2 regions of the Paraburkholderia sp. BGA-UO-ETr-F21 genome follow, and region 1 is predicted to be linked to the other one. Evidence: riboswitches for the same ligand, from Rfam matches in the RefSeq annotation. Region 1 holds a riboswitch; the other holds the start of a gene.
The links. Region 1 has a riboswitch for glycine ahead of gcvT (glycine cleavage system aminomethyltransferase GcvT). Riboswitches for the same ligand answer to the same signal wherever they lie in the genome.

Region 1 (3,832 bases):
CGCCAAAGCGCTGCGTATTGCCCACGGCCACGTCCGCGCCCCATTCGCCCGGCGGCGTGAGCACGGTCAGCGCGAGCAGGTCGGCGGCGACCACCACGTGGCCGCCCGCTGCGTGGATGGCTTCGGCCAGGGCGCGGTAGTCGCGCACGTCGCCATTCACGCCCGGGTATTGCAGCAACACGCCGAACGCATTCGCGTTCGCCGCTTCCTCAGCCGGGCCCACTTTGACTTCGATACCGACCGGCGTGGCGCGCGTCTTCACCACTTCGATGGTTTGCGGCAGCACGTCGTCGGCCACGAAGAACACGTTCGACTTCGGCTTGCCGATGCGCTGCAGCAGCGTCATCGCTTCAGCGGCGGCGGTTGCTTCGTCGAGCAACGACGCATTCGAGATCGCCAGACCCGTCAAGTCGACGATCATCTGCTGGAAGTTCAGCAGCGCTTCCAGACGGCCTTGCGAGATTTCCGGCTGATACGGCGTGTACGCGGTGTACCACGCCGGATTTTCCAGCACGTTACGCAGGATCACCGTCGGCGTGTGCGCGTTGTAATAGCCCTGCCCGATATACGAGCGGAACACCTGGTTCTTGTCCGCGAGTTCACGCAGCGCGGCAAGCGCTTCGGCTTCGCTTTTCGGTTGCGCGAAGGGGCCGAGCGGCAGCGTTTCGGTGCGGCGGATCGTCTTCGGAATGACGGCGTCGATCAGCGCGGCGCGCGACGCGAAGCCGAGGGCTTCGAGCATCGAGTGCTGGTCGGCCGCATCCGGGCCGATGTGCCGTTCGGCGAAGGCGTCATGCACTTCGAGCGCGGCGAGCGAGAGAGGAGTGCGGTTCATCAGACGATCCGGGTGTTCGAGCTTCATGGGTGTTCCTGGCGGTGCGGCTATCTCTGCGCGAGGGACGCGCCGCACCAATCGGGTTAAACGTAAAGGTGAATCAGGCGCCGATCGACTTGCTGTACGCGTCGGCGTCGATCAGACGGTCTTGCGTGGCGTCCGCGGCCGGCTTGATCTTGAAGAGCCAGCTTTCGTACGGCGCGGTGTTGACCGAGTCCGGGGTGTCGGCCACGGCCGTGTTCGCTTCGATGATTTCGCCCGAGACCGGCGCGTAGATATCGGAAGCGGCTTTCACCGATTCGATCACGGCGACGGTGTCGCCAGCGGTCACGGTTTTGCCCAGTTCCTGGACTTCGAAGAAGACGATATCGCCGAGCGCTTCCTGCGCATGGTCGGTGATGCCGACCGTCAGCGTGCCGTCCGCTTCGGTGCGGACCCACTCGTGCGATTCGGTGTATTTCAGATCGGCCGGGATGCTCATCGGATGCTCCTATGCGGTGTGATTCGGTAATGACTTAAAGGGCCCCCAAACCTGTCGCTTCGCGCCAGGTTCCCCCGAGGGGAACAAGAAAACTTGGGGCGGCCCGGCGTTTTCTTGTGAAGGTTTGCGCACGCGCCGGCTTGCTTAAACCGCGAGCACTTTGCCGTTGCGCACGAACGGCAGTTTTACCACGCTTGCGGGAACGTTCTTGTCACGAATTTGAACGTGAACGGTGTCGCCCGGCTGCACGCCTTTCGGCACGCGCGCAAAGGCGATCGATTCCTGCATGGTCGGGGAAAACGTGCCGCTGGTGATTTCGCCTTCGCCTTGCGGCGTGACGACTTTCTGATGAGCACGCAGCACGCCTGCTGCCTTGCCGTTGTCCTTCAGCAGGATCAGGCCGACGAACGCGGCCTGCGATCCGTCCGCTTCCAGCTTGCCCTTGCCGACGAAGTCGCGCGGCGAGGTGAGGTCGACCGTCCAGGTGAGGCCGGCGTCGAGCGGCGAGACGTTGTCGTCCATGTCCTGGCCGTACAGGTTCATGCCGGCTTCGAGGCGCAGTGTGTCGCGCGCGCCGAGTCCGGCCGGGCGCACGCCTTGCGCCTGCAGCGCGTTCCACAGCGCTTCGACGTGATCCGCCGGGACGATGATTTCGAAGCCGTCTTCGCCGGTATAGCCCGTGCGGGCTACCGTCAATTCGCCGAACGGCGTGTCTTCGATGCGGGCGGCGTTGAACGGCTTCAGAGCTTCGGTGGCGGCGCGCGCGGCCGGCACGGTTTGCCAGACTTTTTCGCGCGCGTTCGGGCCTTGCACGGCGACGATCGCGTAGTCGCGGCGCGGCGTGATGGTCAGGCCGAAGCCGCCTTCGGCGTTGAGCTGGCCGAACCAGGCGATGTCTTTGTCGGCGGTGCCGGCGTTGACGACCACGCGGAAGTGATCTTCGCCGAAGTAATAGACGATCAGGTCGTCGATCACGCCGCCGTTCGGGTTCAACAGGCAGGAGTACAGCGCGCGGCCGGGCGTTTGCAGCTTGGCGACGTTATTGGCCAGCGCATATTCGAAGAAGGCGCGCACGCGCTCGCCGGTGAAATCGACGACGCACATGTGCGAGACGTCGAACATGCCGGCGTCGGTGCGCACGGCGCGGTGTTCGTCGATTTGCGAGCCGTAGTTGACGGGCATGTCCCAGCCGCCAAAATCGACCATGCGGGCATTGAGCGCACGATGGGTGGCGTTGAGCGGGGTGTGTTTGAGTTCGGTCATGGGGCCTCGGGCATCTCGCGAAACAAAAAAGGCCATGCGGCGCTACGCCTCGCGGCCTTTTAGCTGCGAGCGATGCGTTGCATGGCCCCTCTGTCCTCGATACCTGAGAGATTGCGTTGCCGTGAGAATGTGAATCCGTCACGGTGAAACGCGCGCCCCTTCGGTGGGCAGCCTGCCAGAATCTGTATCGATCAAACGATCGCAGACGGCTACTGCCGCTCTCCAGAGTGCGAAAAACCGGTGCGTTGAGCTTGATTCAACGCGGGTTCTTCGACGCGGTCGGTCCTTTTGCCTGAGAGTTTGCGGGTGTGCCCCTTCGGCGGCGCGGCCTGCGGTTTCCTGCGGCCAGCGCGCTCTCCCGACGCGTGCGGCGAATGTACGCGAGGGCCGGGGGCTTGTCAAATCTGGGCCCGCGAGCGGCACGGCGGTTGGCGCGGCGTCTTGCCCTCGCCAAAAAAGCGCGGGACGCGATGCCCGCGCTTGCACTGCTTCGGCGCCTGAGCGCGCGATTATTCGCCGATGGCGTGTGCCGCGTTGTCCAGTTCCTGATTCAGCACGCGCTGTTCGTCGCTGGACAGGCCACCGCCGTGTTGCGCGGCCATGTCATGCGCTTCCTGACGGATCACGTCGAGGCGATGGTGCAGCGCGCCGCCTTGCGGGGGCGGGTAGTAGCCCTGATTCACGCGATTGTCGATACGACGGCTGAGATTCTCGATGCGGCCGTCGACCTGGCGCAGGCGCTGATCCGCGATCTGCTGCGGGTTGGGGCGCGGTGCCGGCGCGGGTTGAGGCGTCACCACACAGGCGGCGAGCGAACTGAGCAGGGCGCACGCGGCGAGCGCGCGGATAGTACGGGGCATGAACTCTCCGGAAGTCATAGTCGTTTTGTCTTGCTACTTGGGTAGCAACGGCTGACTGCCGGAGCGCGCTGACTGGCGGCACGGCCTTATTTGTAACGTTATGTTCCTTTCGGGCCTGTCAGGAGCGTGGCCCGCGCGGAGGCGACAAGTGCCGTTTTAGGTACACAAGGCGTTTCGACGCGCGGGCAAACGGGTCAGCGAACGCGCTCGAACGGCAGCCGGACGCCTTCTTCAGAACTCCGGGCGGCGAGTTCGATAATTGTCATTACGTCGACAGCGTCCTGAGCGCTGACCGGGAATTTCACGCCGTTCTGGATGGCGTCGGCCACGGCGATATAGAAGCCAACGTAATCTCCATTACGCGTCGGCAGCTCGCGCTCGACTTCCTGATCG
Region 2 (3,832 bases), on a different contig from region 1:
CGGGAACCGCGGCGTCCCAGGCGAGACGCCGCGTCGCTTCCATGGCGATCTGTGCGTCGCTCAGGCGTGTGTTGTGTGCCTTGGTTTTTGCGGTGCGGGCGTGCGGCATGGGTTCTCCACCGAAGTAACACGGATGGAAGAACACTAGCAGAAATGGAGCATCTGCCATTGGCTGACGGCGGCGATTTCACGCCACAGCCGCCGCCCAAACTCCCGCAGCACGGGGAGTTCAAGTCGGGCGACGACTGTGATGTCGAGCCAACGCCCTCAGCGAAACCCCCGCATCACGCCTACTGAATCGCGCCCGCGAGTGCCTGCGCGGTTGCGGCCGACAAGGTCCAGCCCAAATGTCCGTGCCCGGTGTTGTAGAACACGCCACGCCGTTTTCCACGGCCCACCTTGGGCAGCATGCTCGGCAGCATCGGCCGCAAGCCCGCCCACGGAATCACGCGCGAGGTCGATACCTCAGGGAAATACCGCCGCGTCCAGTCCACTAGCGGTGCAATCCGGTCCGAACGGATATCCCGGTTGAAGCCGTTGATCTCCGCCGTGCCGGCCACGCGAAAGCGATCCACGCCCAGGCGGCTCGTCACGATCTTCGCGCTGTCGTCGAGCAGGCTCACCCAGGGGGCGCGCTGCTGGCTGATTTCGTCATCGAGACAAACAGTGATCGAATAGCCCTTCACCGGATAGATATTCACGTGGTCGCCGAGCATGGCTGCAAAATCGCGGCTCTTCACCCCGGCGCAGACGACGATCCGTTCGAACGCAAAGCGCTGCGATTCGCCTTCGAGATTGACCGCCAGTGTAAAACGGCCCTCGGCAGGCTGCTCGATCGAGGTGATCTCGGCATCGTAATGAAATTCGACGCCGTGCCGCACGCACGCCTGAGCAAGGCCGCGCGTGAACTTGTGAATATCGCCGGTCGAATCGGACGGCGTGAAGAATCCGCCGTAAAAATCGCCGTGCAACGTGGGTTCGATGCCATGCAGCTCGCTCGCCGTCACCGGGCTGCGCTCGAGGCCGCCTTCGCGCAGCAATGCGTTCACCTTGCTGGCGGCATCGAATTCCTTGCGCGTCTTGTAGATATGCAGAATGCCGCGCCGTTCGAGATCGAAGTCGATGCCTTCGGTTTCGGCAATCGAAAACAGATGCTCGCGCGCGGCGATCGCGAGCCGCACGGTTTCGACGGTGTTCGCCCGATAGTGCGGAATCTGCCGCAGGAATTCGCCCATCCACGAGTACTTGTGCCAGGTGGGTGTGGGATTGAGCAACAGTGGGGCGTCGCGCGTGAGCATCCAGCGCAGGCCTTTCATGACGGTGGCCGCGCTGTTCCAGACTTCGGCATTGCTGGCGGACAACTGCCCGCCGTTGGCGAACGAGGTCTCCATCGCCGCATAGCGGTGGCGTTCGAAAACGGTGACGTGGTGGCCGCGCTGGGCGAGGGCGTGAGCGGTCGTGACGCCGGTAATGCCGGCGCCGATAATGGCGATTCGTGACATGTCATGGTCCAGAGTAGTTGAGCATCACCGGTGTCGATTTCATGTCGAAACCGGCGTCGATGCCCCATCTGTCCATGTACCTGAGAGTTTCTTCCCCGCGGCGGCCGGCCCGTCATGAGTGATGAGCCGTGCGCGGAGAATCCCCTTCGGTGGGCGCACGCGGTATGCCGGTGCGCCGCTCTCCAGATGTTCCTGCTGCGCGGTCCTTTTGCCTGAGAGTTTCCGGGGCGGTTGCTCCGTCGGCGTCGTCCGAATTTCTGACGATCTCTCCCGCGCTGCATTGCAGAACGGCTCGACGATACCGTTCAAAATAATTCGCCGCAAGTGTTTCGTGCGAGTCACCGCGCAAGAAGTGGCCAGAAGCGCCGCAATTGAACATGAATGCGGCTCATACGCCAATGCGAATTTCTCAAGCCGGCCGCGACGCTGAAATCGGCGGCATCGGCTATATTTGGCGGCACTGTCCGACTTTCATTCGCCAAGGAGAATGCCGTGCCCGCCCTCACAACGCTGCTCGCCTTCGGTCTGGTCTCGCTCGGCATGGTGCTCACGCCCGGGCCGAACATGATCTACCTGATCTCGCGATCGCTCTGTCAGGGGCGTCGCGCGGGCCTCGTTTCTCTTGGCGGCGTCGCGCTCGGCTACGTGTTCTACATGTTCTGCGCGGCGTTCGGCATTACCGCGCTGCTGCTGACGGTGCCCTACGCGTACGACGCATTGCGTTTCGGCGGCGCGCTCTATCTGTTGTATCTGGCCTGGCAAGCGGTCAAACCGGGCGGCCGTTCGCCGTTCCAGGTGCGCGACCTGCCGCACGACAGCCGCAGCAAGCTCTTCACCATGGGGCTCGTCACCAACCTCGCGAATCCGAAGATCGCGGTGATGTACCTGTCGCTGCTGCCGCAGTTCATTTCGCCGGGGCACGGCAGCGTGCTCGCGCAGTCGATCGCGTTCGGCTGCGTGCAGATCGTCATCAGCGTGACGGTCAATGCGCTGATCGCGAGCATGGCGGGCTCGATTGCCGTGTTTCTCGCCGGGCGGCCGGTGTGGTTGCTGGTGCAGCGCTGGTTGATGGGCACCGTGCTTGCCGGACTTGCGGTCCGCATTGCGCTCGATTCGCGCCGTTGAGCGCATCTTGCATCTCTCATCTCGAACACAAAGGCATGCTCATGTCCGACTTTCCCATCGACAACCCGTTTCTCGAATCGCTCGGCGTTCGCCTGACGCAATGGCGCGACGGTTACGCGGAACTGGTCATGCCGATCGATGCCAGCAAGCTCAATCGCCAGGGCGTGCTGCAAGGCGGCGCGATCGCGACGCTGCTCGATGCGTCGGCGGGTTATGCGGGCATCTTCGCGCCGAGCGGCGACCCGGCCCGGCATGCGTTCACGCTGTCGCTGACCACCAACTATCTCGATAAGGGACTCGGTGAACTGGTCACCGCCAAGGGTTTTCTGGAGCGCGCGGGCCGCTCGATTTTTTTCTCGCGGAGCGAGGCGTGGGTGGACGGCAAGCTGCTGATCGCCAGCGCGCAGGGCACGTTCAAATATTCGAAGACCGCGTGAGGCGCACAGGCCGGCCCCGCGCTTCGCTCATAGCGCCTTGTACATGATGGTGGTCGAGTCGAACTCATGGGTGTGCGTGCCACGCGCGTATCCCGGGATCACACCTGCTGTCCGATAACCCAGTGCGGTATAGAGCGGCTCGGCGTGGTCGCCGGTGCGGGTGTCGAGCGTGAGCAGGCTGCGCTGCAATTCATGCGCACGGCGTTCGAGTTCCGTCATCAGCGCCCGCGCAATGCCCTGACGGCGGAACGCCGGATGGACCAGCAGTTTGCGCACCTCGGCGCGATGCCGCTGATTCGGCATCGTGTCGTAATCCAGTTGCACGGTGCCCGCAATCGCTTCGCCCTGACGCGCGACTAGCAACATCAGGCCGCCGGCACGCAACGAAGGCAGCACTTTGATGCGCCAGAACGCTTCGCACTCGTCGGCGCCACACGGCATCACGAAACCGACGCTGGCCCCGTCATGCACGCAGGCGCCCAGCAGCGCGCCGAGTTCAGGGAGATGACGCACGAGGTCGTCGGCGGAGAAAGGGGTGAGGGTGGTCGCGCTCATGCTGGCTCACACGATGAACAGAATATAGCGCGCCGCGCTGTGCGCGGGCGTCACGAAAGCGCTGGGGCCGAACAGTTGGTAGCGCAGGCAGTCGCCGGGTTGCAGGTCGTGGCGCTGGCCGTCCACGGTGATCTGCAACTGCCCTTCCAGCAGGATCAGATGATGTTCGAGCCCGGGCCGCGGCGACGCGTTGTAGGTAATGCGCACGCCGGC

Region 2: it holds a riboswitch for glycine, as region 1 does, so the genes downstream of both, AC57B1_RS21140 (D-amino acid dehydrogenase) here and gcvT (glycine cleavage system aminomethyltransferase GcvT) in region 1, are expected to answer to the same signal.

Annotation. Positions count from the first base shown of each region.
Region 1 is NZ_JCAQOY010000016.1:147,571-151,402, forward strand. Features, by position in the region: gene gcvP (aminomethyl-transferring glycine dehydrogenase) at 1-862, opposite strand, end outside; gene gcvH (glycine cleavage system protein GcvH) at 936-1,316, opposite strand; gene gcvT (glycine cleavage system aminomethyltransferase GcvT) at 1,461-2,579, opposite strand; glycine riboswitch at 2,660-2,815, opposite strand; glycine riboswitch at 2,859-2,941, opposite strand; gene AC57B1_RS11645 (YdgH/BhsA/McbA family protein) at 3,089-3,439, opposite strand; gene AC57B1_RS11650 (oxidoreductase) at 3,634-3,832, opposite strand, start outside.
Region 2 is NZ_JCAQOY010000036.1:1,127-4,958, reverse strand. Features, by position in the region: gene AC57B1_RS21145 (BON domain-containing protein) at 1-109, opposite strand, end outside; gene AC57B1_RS21140 (D-amino acid dehydrogenase) at 291-1,502, opposite strand; glycine riboswitch at 1,693-1,785, opposite strand; gene AC57B1_RS21135 (LysE family translocator) at 1,995-2,627, shown strand; gene AC57B1_RS21130 (PaaI family thioesterase) at 2,669-3,064, shown strand; gene AC57B1_RS21125 (GNAT family N-acetyltransferase) at 3,092-3,619, opposite strand; gene AC57B1_RS21120 (helix-turn-helix domain-containing protein) at 3,626-3,832, opposite strand, start outside.